Regions from separate parts of the Vibrio sp. 1288 genome, predicted to be linked through region 1. Evidence: predicted binding sites of a transcription regulator. Region 1 holds the regulator's gene; the other holds the start of a gene.
What was found. The regulator MetJ, encoded in region 1, represses methionine synthesis genes. The targets are predictions, from matches to a motif close to TTAGACNTNTANANGTCTAA.
Positions count from the first base shown of each region.

Region 2: the regulator MetJ is predicted to act here: its motif matches at 1,921-1,940, upstream of metN (methionine ABC transporter ATP-binding protein MetN).

Region 1 covers NZ_JAWPOX010000044.1:1,268-4,693, forward strand. Annotated here, with positions in the region: gene R8O11_RS22045 (malic enzyme-like NAD(P)-binding protein) at 101-1,378, shown strand; gene metJ (met regulon transcriptional regulator MetJ) at 1,492-1,812, opposite strand; gene R8O11_RS22055 (O-succinylhomoserine (thiol)-lyase) at 2,038-3,198, shown strand; gene R8O11_RS22060 (bifunctional aspartate kinase/homoserine dehydrogenase II) at 3,214-3,426, shown strand, end outside.
Region 2 covers NZ_JAWPOX010000029.1:33,071-36,496, forward strand. Annotated here, with positions in the region: gene R8O11_RS18595 (MetQ/NlpA family lipoprotein) at 1-59, opposite strand, end outside; gene R8O11_RS18600 (methionine ABC transporter permease) at 92-769, opposite strand; gene metN (methionine ABC transporter ATP-binding protein MetN) at 759-1,793, opposite strand; gene gmhB (D-glycero-beta-D-manno-heptose 1,7-bisphosphate 7-phosphatase) at 2,135-2,686, shown strand; gene treR (trehalose operon repressor TreR) at 2,761-3,426, shown strand, end outside.

The DNA of each region.
Region 1 (3,426 bases):
GGCTTTTTAAGGATATTGCTCGCAATCTTGCCTATGAAGTTTGATTTCTATCCGATAGAATTTATGCCCCCTTACCTAAAAATAAAAAAGAGAAACGTCCATGTCTGAAGACAACCACCAAGCAGCCACTCCAGAAGAAGAACATCGCCAAAAAGCATTGGATTACCATGCTTATCCAACTCCAGGAAAGATTGCTGTCGAACTGACAAAGCCTGCGGAAACGGCGGGTGATCTTGCCCTTGCATATAGCCCTGGTGTTGCAGAGCCAGTGCGTGAAATCGCACAAAACCCGGATAACGTGTACAAGTACACTGCAAAAGGGAACATGGTTGCTGTTATTTCTAACGGTACCGCTATTCTAGGTCTAGGTAACCTAGGTCCACTTGCATCTAAGCCAGTGATGGAAGGTAAAGCGTTACTGTTTAAGCGTTTTGCAGGTCTTGACTCTATTGATATTGAAGTTAAGCACCGCACGATCGATGAATTTGTTGATACTGTTGCGAGCATTGCAGACACTTTTGGCGGTATCAACCTTGAAGATATTAAAGCACCAGACTGTTTTGAGATTGAAAAGCGTCTGATTGAACGTTGTGATGTACCAGTATTCCACGATGATCAACATGGTACTGCTATTGTAACGGCAGCGGGTATGCTGAATGCAATCGAACTTCAAGGTAAGAAACTTGAAGATTCAACAATTGTTTGTCTTGGCGCTGGCGCTGCCGCTGTAGCGTGTATGGAGCTTCTGATCAAATGCGGCGCAATGCGCGAAAAAATCTACATGCTAGATCGCAAAGGTGTGATTCACACTCGTCGTGATGATCTTAATGAATATAAGCAGCTATTTGCGAACAATACAGATAAGCGCACACTAGAAGACGTGATTGAAGGTGCAGATCTGTTCCTAGGTGTATCTGGTCCAAACCTATTGCCAGCGGAAGCGTTGAAGTTGATGGCAGATAAGCCAATCGTATTCGCATGTTCTAACCCGGATCCTGAAATCAAGCCGGAACTTGCTCACGCAGTTCGTGATGACTTGATCATGGGTACTGGCCGTAGTGATTATCCTAACCAAGTTAACAACGTATTGTGTTTCCCATTCATTTTCCGCGGTGCTCTTGATGTGCGTGCAAGTGAAATCAATGATGAAATGAAACTTGCAGCCGTTGAGGCGATTCGTGAGCTAGCAAAAGAGCCTGTACCTGAAGCCGTATTGAAGGCTGCAGGTGTTGATAAGCTAGAGTTTGGTGCGGACTATATTATTCCAAAACCAATGGATTCACGTTTGCTACCACGTGTTGCAAAAGCGGTCGCTCAGGCGGCGGTTAATTCAGGTGTAGCTCGTATCGAGATGCCTGAAAACTACATGGCAGAGTAATATATCTTTCAGATGTGATACATAAAAAATGGGACGCTATTGCGTCCCATTTTTTATGTCATTCATTTGGCTCGAGGCAAGAGTTATTACCTGAAACCTCTTATCAGGCTTTTTTATTCTTCGTCGAATGACTCAAATTCGATGCCCATTTCCGTCATCAGCGCTTTTACTTCTGTTGGAATATCATCAGGACGGTCTTTACGAAGGTCTTCATCTGTCGGAAGTGGCTGACCTGTGTACGCGTGCAAAAATGCCTCGCATAGCAATTCGCTATTGGTTGCATGGCGTAAGTTATTGATCTGACGGCGAGTACGCTCATCAGTTAGCACCTTTAAAACTTTTAGCGGGATAGAGACGGTAATTTTTTTTACTTGTTCGCTTTTTTTGCCGTGCTCTGCATATGGGCTAATGTATTCGCCATTCCAGTCAGCCATTGCACACCTTCATTTATGTAATCGGTTAAAAATAATTTAGGTGCTGATTTTAGCTGCATTTACCGCCATAAGCAAAGACATATAGACGTCTAGAAGTGTTGACGTCTCATTTTTTGACGAGTAAAGTGAACATAACAGCAAAGGAAGCGTGTTGATCACTTTATGTTACTCATTAGATATAGCGCATTCCTATTTAGAAGTCATTACCCGTGAAAGGATACACCCATGAGCACTCGCAAACCTGCGACCATTGCAGTACGCACTGGTATTGAATCAGACAGCCAATATCATGCTGTCGTTCCACCTATTTATCTTTCCACTAACTATGGTTTTCCTGCTTTTGGTGAAGTGCCCAAGTATGATTACACACGATCTGGTAATCCAAACCGCGGACTGTTGGAAAGTGCGCTATCTGAACTCGAGTCTGGAAAAGGAGCGGTTGTTACTAACTGTGGTACGTCGGCATTAAATTTATGGGTTTCCGCTTTTCTCGGCCCAGATGATCTCATTATTGCTCCTCACGATTGTTATGGTGGTACCTATCGTCTTTTTAATACCCGAGCTAACAAAGGCGATTTTAAGGTTCAGTTTGTCGATCAATCAGACGAACAGGCTTTAGATGCTGCATTGGCACAAAAACCAAAACTCATTTTGCTAGAAACTCCGTCAAACCCTCTGGTTCGCGTAGTGGATATTGCAGCTACTTGTGAAAAAGCGAAACAAATCGGCGCGTTAGTTGCGGTGGACAATACCTTTTTGACACCCGTGTACCAAAAACCTTTAGAGCTAGGTGCGGATTTTGTTATCCACTCCACAACAAAGTACATCAACGGTCATTCGGACGTAATTGGTGGGGTAATCATCACCAACACAGAAGCGCATGCAGAAGAGCTTGCATGGTGGGGCAATTGTATTGGTGCAACGGGCACACCTTTCGATAGTTACATGACGCTGCGAGGTATTCGTACGCTTGGTGCTCGTATGCGAGTACATGAAGAGAGCTCACAGCAGGTACTGGCTTACCTACAGAAACAAGTGTTAGTTAAAACTATCTATCATCCAAGCCTGCCGGAACATCCAGGTCATGACATCGCTAAAAAGCAGCAAACGGGCTTTGGCTCTATGTTGAGTTTTGAGTTTGCTGGTTCGTTTGAACAGTTAAAGGTGTTTGTGAAAGAGCTCCAACTGTTTTCATTAGCAGAGTCATTAGGTGGTGTAGAAAGTTTGATTTGCCACCCAGCATCCATGACGCACCGTGCAATGGGTGAGGAGGCACTGGCGGAGGCTGGGGTCTCTCATCAACTATTGCGTTTGTCTGTCGGTTTGGAAGATGCACAAGACCTCATCACAGATTTAGAACAAGCGTTCGCTAAAGCTACCCAGTAATAGGAGACAATAACAATGACTGTACAACGTCAGCTGCATAAGTTTGGTGGCAGTAGCTTAGCAAACCCAGAATGCTACTTACGCGTTGTGGGTATTCTCAAGGAGTATTCGACAGAAAATGATCTGGTGGTCGTCTCTGCTGCAGGAAAAACCACTAACCGCTTGATTGAGTTTTTGGAAGGGTTAAATAAAGATGGCCGAATTGCGCATGAAGCGCTTCAAAGCTTG
Region 2 (3,426 bases), on a different contig from region 1:
AGAGCAAGAGCAGAGGCAGCCGTTGCTACAGTCAAAAGACCTTTAAGGCTAAATTTCATCTTTATCTCCTTATAATTTGTATTTTTGATACTTATCTGTGGTCTACACGGCGCACCACTGCGTCACCGATAGACTGAATAATCTGTACTAGAACAATCAACATCACGACAGTCACGGCCATGATAGTTACATCGTAGCGGTGGAAACCGTAACGAATGGCTACGTCACCTAGGCCGCCGCCGCCTACCGTACCCGCCATAGCTGAGTAGCTAACGAGAGTGACCAAGGTAATCGTTACTGAGTTAACAATAGTCGGCATTGCTTCTGGTAGTAGAACTTTTGTGATGATCTGTGTTGGTGTCGCCCCCATTGACTGCGCTGCTTCCACCAAGCCTGTCGGTACTTCTAATAAAGCACCTTCAATAAGACGAGCGACAAAAGGAATGGCGCCAATAGTCAGTGGGACGATTGCTGCGGTTGTACCGATAAAGGTTCCAACTAGCATTTTTGTCACTGGAATAATCGCAACCATCAGTACGAGGAATGGCACAGAACGACCAATGTTAACGATAGCGCCTAAGCCGCTATTTAGTTTGGTGTTTTCAAGTAGGCCGCCTTTCTTAGTAATATGGAGGATTACGCCTAATGGAATACCCACAGCAAAGCCGACTAATCCGGCAACCGCAACCATGTAAAGCGTTTCCCACGTTGCACCTAAAAGTAGTTTGCTGTTTAAGCTCAGCCATTCAGAAATCGTATTAAAGGACATAACCAAGTACCTCTACTTTTACGTTGTGCTTACGCAGGTATTCAAGAGCTGCGTTGTCATCTTCTTCGTTACCAAATAGCTCTGCGACCATCATGCCGAATTTCACGCCACCAGCGTAATCAAGGTCGGAACTCAAAATACTCACATCAATATTGTATTTACGAGAAATTTGCGACATTAACGGTGCATCGACGGTTGCGCCAGTAAACTCTAAGCGAACCAACGGGTAGCTGCCATCAACACGCTCTGCTTGCAGACGAGCTTGGTAATCTTCAGGAATGGAAAGATCCAGCGTTGAGCGAATGAATTGGTGCGCTAGCTCTGTCTTAGGGTGCGCAAAAATATCGCCAACGGTGCCTTTTTCCACCAGCTCACCACCACCGATGATTGCTACTTCGTGACAGATACTTTTTACGACTTCCATTTCGTGAGTGATAAGTAAAATCGTGATGTTGAGTTTGCGGTTGATCTCTTTCAATAACTCAAGGATAGATTGAGTTGTTGCCGGGTCTAGCGCACTAGTGGCCTCATCACAAAGCAGCACGCTAGGATCGGATGCCAATGCACGAGCAATTGCCACACGCTGTTTTTGGCCGCCACTTAAGTTAGATGGGTAGCTCTCGTGTTTGTCGGCTAAGCCTACAAGCTTTAGCAACTCAGTTACTTTTGTTGTGATTTGCGATTTGTCTTTACCTGCCAGTTCTAGTGGCAGTGCTACATTATCAAACACAGTACGAGACGAAAGCAGGTTAAAGTGCTGGAAGATCATGCCAATGTTACGGCGTGTTTCGACTAGTTGTTTTTTGCTGAGTTTGGTTAGATCCACACCATCAACGATGATGGAACCAGAGGTCGGCGCTTCTAACATGTTTACGCAGCGAATCAGCGTACTTTTACCAGCACCTGATGAACCGATAACACCAAAGATGGTGCCTTTGTCGATGTGTAGGTTAATGTCTTTCAGGGCAAGGATTTCCTTACTGCCTTGGTAGAACACTTTATTGACGTTTTTTATTTCTATCATGTTTCAACCTGCCCAAAGATACGGGGAACTTCGCTGTCAAAAACGGCCTTTGACAGAACTTAATGTTGAGCTTTATCTCAATTTTCAGTTGATGCTATGGGTTAAGCTGAATGAAGTCAATAGATATTTTTACGTCTAGACGTCTAAATGTATGGATGTTCTGTTTCGAAACGGAGATGTATAGATAGAAAGGAGGAGGTAGACGGCAGGGCACCCTCAGATTTACCGATTCTTGCCCAACAAATCAACCGTTTTGTCGAGGCCTAGAATGAATTAGATAGTGTTGAAGTTTATAAGGTATGTAATAATCTGATTAAACCGAGTTAATAGAGAAATACGTTTTGGCAAAACCTGCTGTTTTTATCGATCGTGATGGCGTGATAAACGTTGACCACGGCTACGTTCATGACGAACATGATTTTGAGTACATTGATGGTGTATTTGAAGCGACGAAAGCGCTAAAAGATAAAGGCTACCTTCTAGTGTTAGTGACGAATCAATCGGGCATCGCACGCGGTAAATTCAGTGAAGACCGTTTCTTGTCTCTGACTCAATGGATGGATTGGAACTTTGCTGATAATGGTGTTGAGTTCGATGGTATCTATTACTGTCCACATCATCCAGAACATGGCATTGGCGAGTACAAGCAAGATTGTGAGTGCCGTAAGCCAAAACCAGGTATGTTCATTTCTGCGCGTGACTTCTTGAAGATCGACATGGAGAAATCTGTGATGATCGGCGATAAAGCTGAAGACATGATGGCAGCAGAAGCGGCAGGCGTTGGCACTAAGATTTTGGTTCGCACTGGTAAGCCAGTAACGGAACAGGGCGAAGCCATTGCAACGGTAGTATTGGATAGCATTGCAGATGTGCCTGCGTACTTAAACAAGTAATATTCATTACTGACTGAGATAAGGGAAGCCACTGCTTCCCTTTTGTTTGATTCCTTCTTTTAATCTGAACACTTATGAGCAAAAAACTCACCATTCTTGATATCGCAAAATTGGCTGGCGTGGGCAAATCGACGGTCAGCCGTGTGCTTACCAATGATCCCAAGGTAAAACCGCAAACGCGTGAGAAGGTAGAGCAAATCATTCGTGAATCAGGCTACGTCCCATCAAAGTCGGCGCAGTCGATGCGTGGTGGCAGCCAAAAAGTTATTGGGGTTATCATCTCCCGTTTAGATTCACCATCAGAAAATCGCGCCGTTGGTACCATGCTCAATGCTTTGTATTCCGCTGGTTATGATGCGGTGATCATGGAGAGCCAATTCGATCGCGATAAAACCAATGAACATTTGGATGTGCTTAAACGTCGCAACGTCGATGGGGTGATCGTGTTTGGCTTTACTGGATGTGATGAGCGAGCATTGGCGGAGTGGGGGAATCGTATCGTCGTGATCGCGATGGACACGCAAATGGTTTCCTCGATCAACTACGATAACCAAGGTGTGATAGACATGGCTTTGTCTCACCTTGAGCAGCAATCTTTATCTCGCATTGCCTATATTGGTGTTGATCCTGAAGACAAAACCACTGGCTTAGCTCGTCTAAATGCTTATAAAGCTTGGTGTCAACGCAAACAAATTACACCTTGTTTCCAAACGGGTAAGTTGAGCCATGAAAGTGCTTAT